DNA from 3 places in the Streptomyces sp. NPDC008150 genome. Region 2 is predicted to be linked to each of the others. Evidence: riboswitches for the same ligand, from Rfam matches in the RefSeq annotation. Region 2 holds a riboswitch; each other region holds the start of a gene.
The links. Region 2 has a riboswitch for thiamine pyrophosphate ahead of ACFZA0_RS20960 (thiamine ABC transporter substrate-binding protein). Riboswitches for the same ligand answer to the same signal wherever they lie in the genome.
Positions count from the first base shown of each region.

Region 1 (4,296 bases), on a different contig from region 2:
CCGTCACCTGGGCCTTCGGCCGCGAACTGCTGGTGGACGGCGTGGCGGTGGCGTCGGGCGAGGGCGACGTACGGATCCGGCCGGACGGCTCCGACGTGCCGGGCGATGTGCTGATCCGTCTTCAAGTGGGCTCCGAGCAGGCGCTGTTCCGCTCGTCCGGGGCGCCCCTGGTGGCCTTCCTGGACCGCACCGACAAGCTGGTCCCGCTCGGTCAGGAAGGCGTGCTGGGGGAATTCGACGCCCATCTCGACGAGGCGCTGGACCGCATCCTGGCGGAGGAGCAGAGCGCCGGCTGACGGCTCCTCACGTCGCACGGCAGGCGTCGGCAGCGCGCAGAAACGCTTCGTCTGGCGGTCGCGCCGCGGCCACCGGCGTCCGCCCAGCGGCGACCGGCCCCCCTCGCCGTGCGCCGTCGGTCAGCGCTTGCGGCGACGTCCCCGTCCGCCCCGCGCGGCGGACGGCGCGGCTACGGGCACCGGTCCGCCGGGGACCGCCGGTACCGCGCGCGCGGATCCGGAAGCCGCCTGCGGGTGCGGCCGGTCGGCGGCCACCACCAGTGCCGCCAGCGCCGTGGTGACGGGTACGGACGCGACCAGGCCGATGGAGCCCACGAGTGTCCGGACGATCTCCTCGGCGACCAGCTCGCTGTTGGCGACCGTCCCCACGCTGCTCTGCGCGATGGAGAAGAGCAGCAGCAGCGGCAGCGCGGCGCCCGCGTAGGCGAGCACGAGCGTGTTGACGACGGACGCGATGTGGTCGCGGCCGATCCGGATGCCCGCCCGGTACAGGCCGCGCCAGCCCATCGTCGGGTTGGCCTCGTGCAGTTCCCAGACCGCCGACGTCTGCGTGACCGTCACGTCGTCGAGCACGCCGAGGGAGCCGATGATGACGCCGGCGAGCAGCAGGCCGCTCATGTCGATCGACGGGTAGAGCCCGTGGATCAGGCCCGTGTTGTCGTCGGTGTTGCCGGTGAGCGAGGCCCAGTCGATGAACACCGAACCGAGCAGGCCGATCAGTACGAGCGAGATGAGCGTGCCGAGGACCGCGACCGAGGTGCGGGCGGACAGGCCGTGGCACATGTAGAGGGCGATCAGCATGATCGCGCTGGCCCCCACCACCGCCACCAGCAGGGGGTTCGAGCCCTGGAGGATCCCCGGCAGGATGAAGAAGGTCAGCACCAGGAAGCTGACGGCCAGTGCGACGAGGGCCATGAGCCCGCGCAGCCGCCCGACCACGACGACGGCGAGGGCGAAGATCCCGGCCAGAACCGCCATCGGCACCCGGCGGTTCACGTCGGTGACCGAGTACTGGAGGTTCCTGGGCGCGGAGGGCTCGTAGGCCACCACGACCTTCTCGTCCTCGTGCAACTGCCGTGACTGGTCCGGCTGTACGACCTCGGTGAACGTGCGGCCCCTGTTCTTCCCGGTGTCGACGCGGACGGTCGCCTTCTTGCAGGTGCCGCCCTCGTCCTCGGCCGTCGTCCCGTCGGCGGCCCCGGTCGAGCCGCCGCCTCCCGAGGCGTTCACCGACTTGCAGCTGACGTCGACGACCTTGGTGACGGTGGCCTGCTGGGTCTGCCGGTCGAAACCGACACCCGTGCGTTCGTGCGCGGGTGCGCCACCGGGCCAGAGCACCACGAGGCCCACCACCACGGCCGCGGTGAACGGGATCAGGATCGCGGCGATCACCTTGCGCAGGTGCTTGGAGACGGGGGCGGCCGGGCCGTGACTGTGGGAGTGCCCGTGGCCGCCGTGGCCCCCGCCGGAGCTGCCGCCCGAGGAGGCGTTGCCCGAGCCGTGGCCGTGGCCGGTGCTCTCCGTCGGCCCGTGACCGTGGTCCTGGTGCCGGTCGTGGCCGCTCCCGTGGTCGTGGTCGTGCGCGGGTCCGGGGCCCTGACCGCCGACCCGGCCGTGGCCGTCGTGATCGCCGTGGTCGTCGTCGTTCCAGCCGCCTCCGCCGCCGCCGTCGCGGTACCAGCCGTCGTTGCCGCCCCGTCCGCCACCACCTGACGGGCCGCCACCGCCCGACGGGCCGCCGACCCGGCCGTCGGGCCCGGGGCCCTGGCCGTCGCGTCCGTCCGAACTGCGGCTGCCGTCCTGGCCGTTGGCGGGCCAGGAGCCGTGTCCGGTCGGTGGATGAGGGGGCCGCTGTCTCGTGGTCACCGACCGATCATCGCAAGAACGGAGGGGGCCCTCTGTTCACCGCGCCCGAACGGGAGTTAGCGTGGAAGCACCTTTGCACACGCGGGAGCTCGGAGCACCGGGCTGAGAGGGCGCTGACCTCCGTCGTCGCGATGTTTCACATGAAACATCGATCGCTCGACGGACATCGCTGCGTCGACCGCCGAACCTGTTACCGGGTAATGCCGGCGTAGGGAGTAGGTCTCATGACCAACAAGGACGCACGCATGCCTGCCTCCACGCAGCTCACCGAGCGCGAGGAGGCCGGAACGTCCATCGGCTGGCACAAGGCGTACATCGAGGGTTCGCGCCCCGATCTGCGGGTGCCGGTCCGACAGGTGCACCTCACCAACGGCGACGCGGTCTCGCTGTACGACACCTCCGGCCCGTACACCGACCCGCTCGTCGACACCGACGTCCGGCGCGGGCTCAGCCCTCTGCGGGAGAACTGGATCGTCGCCCGCGGCGACACCGAGGAGTACGCGGGGCGGCCGGTCCGGCCCGAGGACGACGGCCTCAAGCACACGTCGCCGCGCGGCGGACTGCGCAACCTCGACGCGGTCTTCCCGGGCCGGCCGCGGCAGCCCCGGCGCGGCAGGGACGGGACCGCCGTGACCCAACTCGCCTACGCCCGGCGGGGCGAGATCACCCCGGAGATGGAGTTCGTGGCCGTCCGGGAGAACGTCGAACCCGAGGTGGTCCGCGCGGAGATCGCGGCGGGACGGGCGGTACTGCCGGCCAACGTGAACCACCCCGAGATCGAACCCATGATCATCGGCAAGCGGTTCCTGGTGAAGGTCAACGCCAACATCGGCAATTCCGCCGTGACGTCCTCCATCGAGGAGGAGGTGGAGAAGATGACCTGGGCGACACGCTGGGGTGCCGACACGGTCATGGACCTGTCCACCGGACGGAACATCCACACCACGCGCGAGTGGGTGCTCCGCAACTCCCCCGTCCCCATCGGCACGGTGCCGCTCTACCAGGCGCTGGAGAAGGTCGACGGCCGTGCCGAGGAGCTGACCTGGGAGATCTACAAGGACACCGTCGTCGAACAGGCCGAGCAGGGCGTCGACTACATGACGGTGCACGCCGGTGTGCGCCTGCCCTACGTGCCGCTCACCGCCAACCGGAAGACGGGCATCGTCTCCCGCGGTGGCTCGATCATGGCGGCGTGGTGCCTGGCCCACCACAAGGAGAGCTTCCTCTACGAGAACTTCGAGGAACTGTGCGAGATCCTCGCCGCCTACGACGTCACGTACTCGCTGGGCGACGGGCTGCGGCCGGGCTCGATCGCGGACGCCAACGACCGCGCGCAGTTCGCGGAACTGCGCACTCTCGGGGAACTCAACCGGATCGCCAGGCGTTTTGAAGTACAGACCATGATCGAGGGCCCGGGACACGTCCCGATGCACAAGATCAAGGAGAACATCGACCTTCAGCAGGAGATCTGCGATGAAGCACCGTTCTATACGCTCGGCCCGCTGACGACGGACGTCGCTCCGGCGTACGACCACATCACCTCCGGTATCGGTGCGGCGATGATCGCCTGGTGGGGAACGGCGATGCTCTGCTACGTCACCCCCAAGGAACACCTGGGCCTGCCGGACCGGGACGACGTCAAGACCGGCGTCATCACGTACAAGATCGCCGCGCACGCCGCCGACCTGGCCAAGGGCCACCCCGGCGCACAGGACTGGGACGACGCGTTGTCCGACGCGCGATTCGAGTTCCGGTGGGAGGACCAGTTCAACCTGGCCCTCGACCCCGACACGGCGCGGGCGTTCCACGACGAGACGTTGCCCGCCGAGCCGGCGAAGACGGCCCACTTCTGCTCGATGTGCGGGCCGAAGTTCTGCTCGATGAAGATCAGCCACAGCATCTCGGAACAGTTCGGCGGTACCTCGGACGAGGGAGCGTCGCCCGACGAGATCGCCGAGGGCATGCTGCGCAAGTCGAAGGAGTTCGCGGAGAGCGGCAATCGCGTGTATCTGCCGCTCGCGGACTGACAGTTGAGGAGAAGGGGGACCGGATGACGGAGAGGGGCGCGCGGGTCGCGCGCGGCTGACAGGAGCGGTCTGCCCGTCGGTGACGGGCGCCGGGCGGAAGACCGGGC
Region 1 is NZ_JBIBHJ010000003.1:342,896-347,191, forward strand. Features, by position in the region: gene ACFZA0_RS10875 (SsgA family sporulation/cell division regulator) at 1-296, shown strand, start outside; gene ACFZA0_RS10880 (YibE/F family protein) at 417-2,162, opposite strand; TPP riboswitch at 2,234-2,394, shown strand; gene thiC (phosphomethylpyrimidine synthase ThiC) at 2,387-4,189, shown strand.
Region 1: linked by a shared signal. The riboswitch ahead of thiC (phosphomethylpyrimidine synthase ThiC) and the one ahead of ACFZA0_RS20960 (thiamine ABC transporter substrate-binding protein) in region 2 are both predicted to bind thiamine pyrophosphate.

Region 2 (4,296 bases):
AGGAACGTGCCCCCGTCGTCCCGGGTCAGCGCCCGGTAGTAGCGGAAGCCGGGGGCGTCCAGGGACCGCTGCACCAGCACCGCGAGCGGCAGCACCACCAGCACGGCGACCGTGGCCAGCACCCCCGCCAGCAGCGCCCACTGCCCGGCACCGCGCGGGCGCCGCGCGGTGACCGACGCGTCCACCAGCCGCAGCGCGCCCTCGCGGCGGCGCACGGTACGGGCGTGCACGAACAGGATCAGCGCGACCGCGGCGAACTGCACGACCGTCAGCACGGCGGCCGTGGACAGGTCGAAGATCTCGGCGGTCTGCCGGTAGATCTCCACCTCCAGCGTCGAGAACGCCGGGCCGCCCAGGATCTGCACGACGCCGAACGACGTGAACGTGAACAGGAACACCATGAGCGACGCGGCGGCCACGGCGGGCGCGAGCGCCGGCAGCGTCACCCGCCGCCACGCCGCGAACCGGGAGGCGCCCAGCATCCGGGCGGCCTCCTCCTGCCGCGGGTCGAGCTGCGCCCACAGCCCGCCGACCGTGCGGACCACCACCGCGTAGTTGAAGAAGACGTGCGCCAGCAGGATCGCCCACACCGTGGTGTCCAGCCGCACGCCCCACAGGTCGTCGAGCAGTCCGCCGCGCCCCACGAGGGCGAGGAACGCCGTGCCGACGACGACCGTCGGCAGCACGAACGGCACGGTGACGACCGCCCGCAGCGCCTGTTTGCCGGGGAAGTGGAGGCGGGCGAAGACGTAGGCGGCGGGCAGCGCGACCAGGAGCGTCAGCCCGGTCGAGGCGAGCGCCTGCCACAGCGTGAACCACAGCACGTGCCCGACGTCCGGGTCGCCGAGCACGTCGGCGACCCGGCCGAAGTGCCAGTGCCCGTCGGCGTGGAAACCGCGCAGGACGATCGCGACGACGGGGTAGGCGAAGAACACCGCGAAGAACACCACGGGCACCGCCATCAGGGCGCCCTGCACCAGCGGGGCACGGCGCGCGCGCCCCGGGGCCGGGCGCCGGTCCGCGGGACCCGCCGCCCCGCCGCCCGGCTCCCGCCCGGTCACTTCACTACGAGCGAGGTCCACGTCTTGACCCACCGGTCGCGGTTGTCGGCGATCTTCTGCGGCGCCACGGTCTCCGGGTCCTTGGCGGGGGGCCCGTACTTCGAGAACTCCGCGGGCACCGTCGCACCGTCGACCACCGGGTACACGAACATGTTCAGCGGCATGTCCTCCTGGAACTTCTTCGTCAGCAGGAAGTCGATGAGCGCCTTGCCGCCCGCGGTGTTCGACGCGTTGCTCAGCAGCCCGGCGAACTCGACCTGCCGGAAGCAGGTCCCCGCGGCGACACCGGTCGGCGCCGTCGACGGCTTCGGGTCGGCGTAGACGACCTCGGCGGGCGGCGACGACGCGTACGACACGACGAGCGGCCGGTCGCCGCCCGCCTTCCTGCCGCCCGCCGACCCGGAGAACTCCTCGTCGTACGCCTGCTCCCAGCCGTCGACGACCTTGACGCCGTTGGCCTTCAGCTTCTTCCAGTAGCCCTGCCAGCCGGAGTCGCCGTAGGCGGCGGCACTGCCGAGCAGGAACCCGAGGCCGGGCGAGGACGTGGACGCGTTCTCGGTGACCAGCAGGTTCTTGTACGCGGGCTTGGCGAGGTCGGCGAACGAGGCGGGCGGCGCCAGGTGGTGCTCGGTGAAGTACGCCTTGTCGTAGTTGACGCAGATGTCGCCGTAGTCGACGGGCGTGACGCGGTTCTTGTCCGGGTCGAGCCGGAACTGCGAGCCGACCGTGTCGAGGCCCTTCGCGGTGTACGACTGGAACAGCCCGTTGTCGAGGGCACGCGACAGCAGCGTGTTGTCGACGCCGAAGAAGACGTCGCCCTGCGGGTTGTCCTTCGTCAGGATCGCCTTGTTGACGGCCTGCCCGGCGTCACCGTCCTTGAGGACCTTGACCTTGTAGCCGGACTGCTTCTCGAAGGCGGCGAGGACGCTCTTGGAGACGGCCCACGAGTCGTGACTGACCAGCGTCACGGTCTTGGAGCCGCCGGACGCCTGCCCGCCGGACGAACCGCAGCCGGACAGCGCGGCGACGCCGGCCATGCCGAGACCCACGGTCGCGGCGGCGAACCGGCGGCGGCTGATGCCCCTGGTGATGCTCACGGAAATCCTCCTGGAGGGACCAGGAAGAGACGCGGCCCCGCCCGGGAACCCCGAAGGGGGCCGCGGGCAGGGCGCAACAGCTTGAGTGGTGACCGAACTTCCTACCCAGAATGACCTGGGCGAGGTTCAGAGGGTCTGCGGTTGCCCGCACTCTCAGCGCTGTGGCGCTCCCCTGTCGGATATGAAGATCTTCAGTTGTACCGATGCACGGCCGACCGTTTCTGCGGATCACCGTACGTACGGATTGCCGTACATGCGGATTGCCGTACCTACAGCTACCCGTACATGCGGCTGAACCGACGTTCGGACTGTCCGACATCCGGATCGGCCGACGTACCGACATTCCGACGTACCGACAACAACACGGTACGTCCGCCGGTCAGACTACCGCTCGGTCGCGGCGAGCTGGCCGCACGCCCCGTCGATCTCCTGGCCACGGGTGTCCCGGACGGTCACCGGCACCCCGTGGGAGGCGATGGCCTCCACGAACGCCTTCTCGTCCTCGGGCCGCGACGCCGTCCACTTCGAGCCGGGCGTCGGGTTCAACGGGATGAGGTTGACGTGCACGGGCTTGCCCCGCAGCAGCCGGCCGAGCCGGTCACCGCGCCACGCCTGGTCGTTGATGTCCCGGATCAGCGCGTACTCGATGGACAGCCGGCGCCCGGACCGGGCCGCGTACTCCAGACCCGCGTCGAGCACCTCCCGCACCTTCCACCGCGTGTTGACGGGCACGAGGGTGTCGCGCAGCTCGTCGTCGGGTGCGTGCAGGGAGATCGCGAGACGGCACTTGAAGCCCTCGTCGGCGAACCGGTTGATGGCGGGCACGAGGCCGACCGTCGACACCGTGATGCCCCGCTGCGACAGGCCCAGCCCGTCGGGCTCCGGGTCGGTGAGGCGGCGGATCGCGCCGACGACGCGGTTGTAGTTGGCGAGCGGCTCGCCCATGCCCATGAACACGATGTTCGACAGCCGTGCCGGGCCGCCGGGGATCTCGCCGTCACGCAGGGCGCGCATGCCGTCGACGATCTGGTGCACGATCTCCGCGGTCGACAGGTTCCGGTCGAGACCGGCCTGCCCGGTCGCGCAGAACGGGCAGTTCATGCCGCAGCCCGCCTGTGAACTGATGCACATGGTGACCCGGTCCGGGTACCGCATCAGCACCGACTCGACGAGCGTCCCGTCGAACAGCCGCCACAGCGTCTTGCGGGTGGTCTCCTGGTCGGTCGACAGATGCCGCACGACCGTCATCAGCTCGGGCAGCAGGGCGTCCCGCAGCGCGGTGCGCGAACCGGCGGGGATGTCGGTCCACTGCTCCGGGTCGTGCGCGTACCGCGCGAAGTAGTGCTGCGAGAGCTGCTTGGCGCGGAACGGCTTCTCGCCGGTCGCGGCCACCGCTTCCTTGCGCTCGGCGGGCGTGAGGTCGGCGAGGTGCCGCGGCGGCTTCTTGGCTCCGCGCGGGGCGACGAACGTGAGTTCTCCGGGCTTTGTAGGCATGGCTCTACCAGTGTCGCAGATCCGATCGGGTGACCCGACCGGCCGGATTCCGGAGGCCGCGACGCCGCCCCGCGCGGACCCGCACGGCGCCCGGCACCGCCCGCCGCGGGCGTACGCGCGGTGGTACGCGTGCGGGCCGCCGCCCCGAGGGGTGGCGGCCCGCACGAGGACCGTCGCGTGAACCGGACGCTCAGCCCGAACCCACGAACAGCACCAGCAGCAGCCACACCACCGGCGCCGTCGGCAGCAGCGAGTCCAGGCGGTCCATGATGCCGCCGTGGCCCGGCAGCAGCGTGCCCATGTCCTTGATGCCGAGGTCCCGCTTGATCATGGACTCGCCCAGGTCGCCGAGCGTGGCACTCGCCGCGACCGCGAGACCCAGCAGCAGGCCCTGCCACCACTCGCCGTCGTCGATCATGAACTGCATGCACAGCGCGCCCGCGACCATCGCGAACGCGACAGCACCCGCCAGACCCTCACGGGTCTTGCCGGGGCTGATGCGCGGCGCCAGCTTGTGGCTGCCGAAGCGCCAGCCGACCGCGTACGCGCCCGTGTCGCTGACCACCGTCAGCACCAGGAACATCAGCACCCGCCACGGCCCGTCGTGCGCGGTGAGCAGCAGCGCGACGAACGTCGCGAGGAAC
Region 2 is NZ_JBIBHJ010000008.1:129,788-134,083, forward strand. Features, by position in the region: gene ACFZA0_RS20955 (ABC transporter permease subunit) at 1-962, opposite strand, end outside; gene ACFZA0_RS20960 (thiamine ABC transporter substrate-binding protein) at 1,058-2,098, opposite strand; TPP riboswitch at 2,239-2,342, opposite strand; gene rlmN (23S rRNA (adenine(2503)-C(2))-methyltransferase RlmN) at 2,543-3,652, opposite strand; gene ACFZA0_RS20970 (phosphatidate cytidylyltransferase) at 3,843-4,296, opposite strand, start outside.

Region 3 (4,296 bases), on a different contig from region 2:
CATGGAGGGGTCAGCGAGGCGTTCCGCGTCCATCACCGCGCCCGCCTCGATCAGCTTGCGGCCCTGCGCCAGGTCGCGCGGACGGCCCACCGCGAGGAGGGCGACGAGCCGCCCCTCGCGCAGCCAGCACACGGTCCACGCCGGTCCGGCGGGGTCGCCGCGCCACACGGTGGTGTCGCCGTAGGGGTGGTGGCCCGCGTACTGGACGAAGCGGCCGAACTGCTCGGACCAGAAGTACGGGACCGGGTCGTAGGCCGCCGGGGCGTCGCCGAGGATGTCGGCGGCGACCGTGCGCGGCCCCTGGAGGGCGTTGTCCCAGTGGTGCACGAGCAGGCGCTCCGCGTACCGCTCCGAGGGGAAGGACGCGCAGTCGCCCACGGCGTGCACGTCCGGGACGGAGGTGCGCAGGCGGGCGTCGGCGAGGACCTCGCCGTGCGCGCCGAGCGCGACGCCCGAGCCGGCCAGCCACTCGGTGACGGGCCGGGCGCCGATGCCGACGACGACGGCGTCCGCGGCCAGCCGGGTGCCGTCGTCGAGCACCACCGCGCCGTCCTCGACGAGGGCCACGCGCGCGTGGGTGCGCAGGTCCGTGCCGCTGTCGGCGTACCAGTGCGCCATCGGGGCGGCGACCTCGGCGGGCAGCGCGCCGGCCAGCGGCCGGTCGGCGGCCTCGACGACGGTGACGGCGCAGCCCGCCTCGCGGGCGGCGGTGGCGAACTCGGCGCCGATCCAGCCGGCGCCGACGACCACGATGTCGCGCTGGGCGGCGAGCACCGGCCGCAGCCGTTCGGCGTCGTCCAGGGTGCGCAGCACGTGCACGCCGGAGGCGCCCTCGGTGCCGGGCAGCCGGACGGGCCGGGCGCCGGTGGCGACGACCAGGGCGTCGTACGGGACGGGCCCGGCGGACGTGTCCAGTTCGTGGTCGCCGGGGCGCACGCCCAGGGCCTCGGTCCCGAGCCGCAGTTCGATGCCGAGGGCGGCGAAGTCGATGTCGAAGGCGGAGCCGTCGGCCTTGCCGAGCAGGACGGCCTTCGACAGCGGCGGCCGGTCGTAGGGCGGGTGGGTCTCGGCGCCGATCAGGGTGACGGTGCCGTCGAAGCCCTGTTCGCGCAGGGCGACCGCGGTCTGCACCCCCGCCATGCCCGCGCCCGCCACGACCACGCGCCGCGGGTGGGGGGCGCCCCCCGACGTGCGCCGTTGCTGCGTCTGCTCGCTCACGTGATCACCATAGACAACTGACATCGCGTCAGTCACCGGCGGTGACCGGTGCTCCGACGCGCCGTACCCGTCCCGCCGCCCGTCCACGACTGCCACTGCCGTCTCCTTCGCCCGTACCCGGCCGCCGGGGACTCCCCGCGGCCCACGCCGACGAGCGCCCGTACGCCGTGGTCCGCCGGTGGTCGGCCGCGCGTGACGGAGATCGGGCGGTCGCTGTCCGCCTACCCGGTGAACGTTCCCGTACGGCACCACAGGGCCGCCGGAGCGCGGAGCGCGCGCCGGGGGCGGCTCCCCGGGGCGCCGGGCGGCGGGGCTAGGGTGGTTTCCGAAGAGCACACGCGGGAGTCCGGGCGCACCGGGCTGAGAGGGAGGCTGGCGGCCTCCGACCGTACGAACCTGATCCGGGTCATGCCGGCGAAGGGAGGGGCTGGACACCCATGTCGACATCCGTATCCGTCGCACCATCCGCTGTTCCGTCGTCCGACGTCCTGGTCGTGGGCGGTGGCGTCATCGGCCTGGTCACGGCCTGGCGGGCGGCCCAACGCGGCCTGTCCACCGCCGTGCTGGACCCCGGGCCGGGCGGCGGCGCCGCGCAGGTGGCCGCCGGGATGCTCGCGGCCGTCACCGAACTGCACCACGGCGAGCAGACGTTGCTCGGTCTCAACCTCGAATCGGCGCGCCGCTACCCGGAGTTCGCCGCCGAGCTGACGGACTGCACGGGGCACGACCTCGGGCACCGCCGGTGCGGCACGCTGGCCGTGGCGCTGGACGCCGACGACCGCGCGCACCTGCGCGAACTGCACGTCCTGCACAACGCGTCGGGGCTCGGCTCCGAGTGGCTGTCCGGACGGGAGTGCCGCCGCCTGGAGCCGATGCTGGCGCCGGGCGTGCGCGGCGGGCTGCGGGTGGACGACGACCACCAGATCGACCCGCGGCGGCTCGCGGCGGCGCTGGTCGTGGCGTGCGAACGGGCGGGGGTGGTGTTCCACCGGGTGTGGGCCGAGCGGCTCACCGTGGCGCGGGGCCGGGCGACCGGCGTGCTCGGCGCGGACGGCACGGCGTTCGCCGCCGGCCAGGTCGTGCTCGCGGCGGGTTCCCTGAGCGGGCGGCTCGCGGGGGTGCCCGCCGAGGCGCTGCCGCCGGTACGGCCGGTGAAGGGGCAGGTGCTGCGGCTGTCCGTGCCCGCGCGGTACGCGCCGTTCCTGAGCCGGACGGTACGGGCGGTGGTGCGCGGCAGCCAGGTGTACCTGGTGCCCCGGGAGAACGGCGAACTGGTGGTCGGGGCGACCAGCGAGGAGTTGGGCTGGGACACGACGGTGACCGCGGGCGGCGTGTACGCGCTGCTGCGCGACGCGCACGAACTGATCCCCGGCATCACGGAGTTGCCGCTGACCGAGACCCGGGCGGGACTGCGCCCCGCCTCCCCCGACAACGCGCCGCTGCTCGGCCCCACCGCGCTGCCCGGCCTGCTGCTGGCCACCGGGCACCACCGCAACGGCGTGCTGCTCACCCCGGTCACCGGCGACGTCCTCGCCCACGTCCTGACCACGGGCGAACTCCCGGAGCTGGCACGGCCGTTCACCCCGCGAAGGTTCCGGACCGCGGACCGGGCGGTGCAGCCCGCGTGAACGTCACCGTGAACGGGGAGCCCCGCGAGGTCGCGCCCGGCACCGCCCTCGACACCGTCGTGCGGTCCCTCACCCCGGCGCCCTCGGGCGTGGCCGCCGCCCTCAACGAGACCGTCGTCCCGCGCACCCGGTGGGCCGCCACCGCGCTGCGCGAGGGCGACCGCGTCGAAGTCCTGACCGCAGTCCAGGGAGGCTGACCGTGGCTGACGATCCCTTCGTCCTCGGCGGTACGACGTACTCGTCCCGCCTGATCATGGGCACGGGCGGGGCACCCAGCCTCGACGTGCTGGAACGCGCCCTGGCGGCGTCCGGGACCGAGCTGACGACGGTCGCGATGCGGCGCGTCGACCCCTCGGTGAACGGCTCGGTGCTCTCCGTCCTGGAGCGGCTGGGCGTGCGGGTGCTGCCGAACACCGCCGGCTGCTTCACGGCCGGCGAGGCGGTGCTGACCGCCCGCCTCGCGCGCGAGGCGCTCGGCACGGACCTGGTCAAGCTGGAGGTCGTCGCCGACGAACGCACCCTGCTGCCGGACCCGGTGGAGACCCTGGAGGCGGCGGAGACGCTGGTCGACGACGGCTTCACGGTCCTGCCGTACACGAACGACGACCCGGTGCTCGCGCGGCGGCTGGAGGACGTGGGGTGCGCGGCGGTGATGCCGCTCGGCTCCCCCATCGGTTCCGGGCTCGGCATCCGCAACCCGCACAACTTCCGGCTCATCGTCGAGCACGCGCGCGTCCCGGTGATCCTGGACGCCGGGGCGGGCACCGCGTCGGACGTGGCGCTGGCGATGGAGCTGGGGTGCGCGGGTGTGATGCTCGCCTCGGCGGTGACCCGCGCGCGGGAGCCGGTCTTGATGGCGGAGGGCATGCGGCACGCGGTCCTGGCGGGCCGGCTGGCCCGGCGGGCGGGCCGCATCCCGCCCCGCCACTTCGCCGAGGCGTCGTCCCCCGCCGAGGGCCTGGCACGGCTCGACCCGGAGCGCCCCGCCTTCTGACCGGACGCCCCCGGGGCCGGCGCCGGTGCCCGCCCGGGAGCGGCGGCCGTGTGCGGTCCGCGTCACAGGACGGCTTCAAGAAGGGTCCCGAAACGGGCGAAGGGGCGGCCAAACGGGCGACGGATCGTACACTCCCTGGGTGGACACGACCCTGGAAGACCCTCTCGTCGGCCGCGTGCTGGACGGCCGGTACCGCGTCGACGCGCGGATCGCCGTCGGCGGCATGGCCACGGTCTACCGGGCCGTGGACCTGCGCCTCGACCGCGTCCTCGCGCTCAAGGTGATGCATCCGGCGCTCGCCGCCGACGGGTCGTTCGTCGACCGGTTCATCCGCGAGGCGAAGTCGGTCGCCCGGCTCGCGCACCCGAACGTCGTCCAGGTCTTCGACCAGGGCACCGACGGCGGTTACGTGTACCTCGCCATGGAGTACGTCGCCGGCTGCACCCTGCGCGACGT
Region 3 is NZ_JBIBHJ010000001.1:926,223-930,518, reverse strand. Features, by position in the region: gene ACFZA0_RS04060 (FAD-dependent oxidoreductase) at 1-1,218, opposite strand, end outside; TPP riboswitch at 1,547-1,658, shown strand; gene thiO (glycine oxidase ThiO) at 1,656-2,846, shown strand; gene thiS (sulfur carrier protein ThiS) at 2,843-3,043, shown strand; gene ACFZA0_RS04045 (thiazole synthase) at 3,046-3,840, shown strand; gene pknB (Stk1 family PASTA domain-containing Ser/Thr kinase) at 3,980-4,296, shown strand, end outside.
Region 3: linked by a shared signal. The riboswitch ahead of thiO (glycine oxidase ThiO) and the one ahead of ACFZA0_RS20960 (thiamine ABC transporter substrate-binding protein) in region 2 are both predicted to bind thiamine pyrophosphate.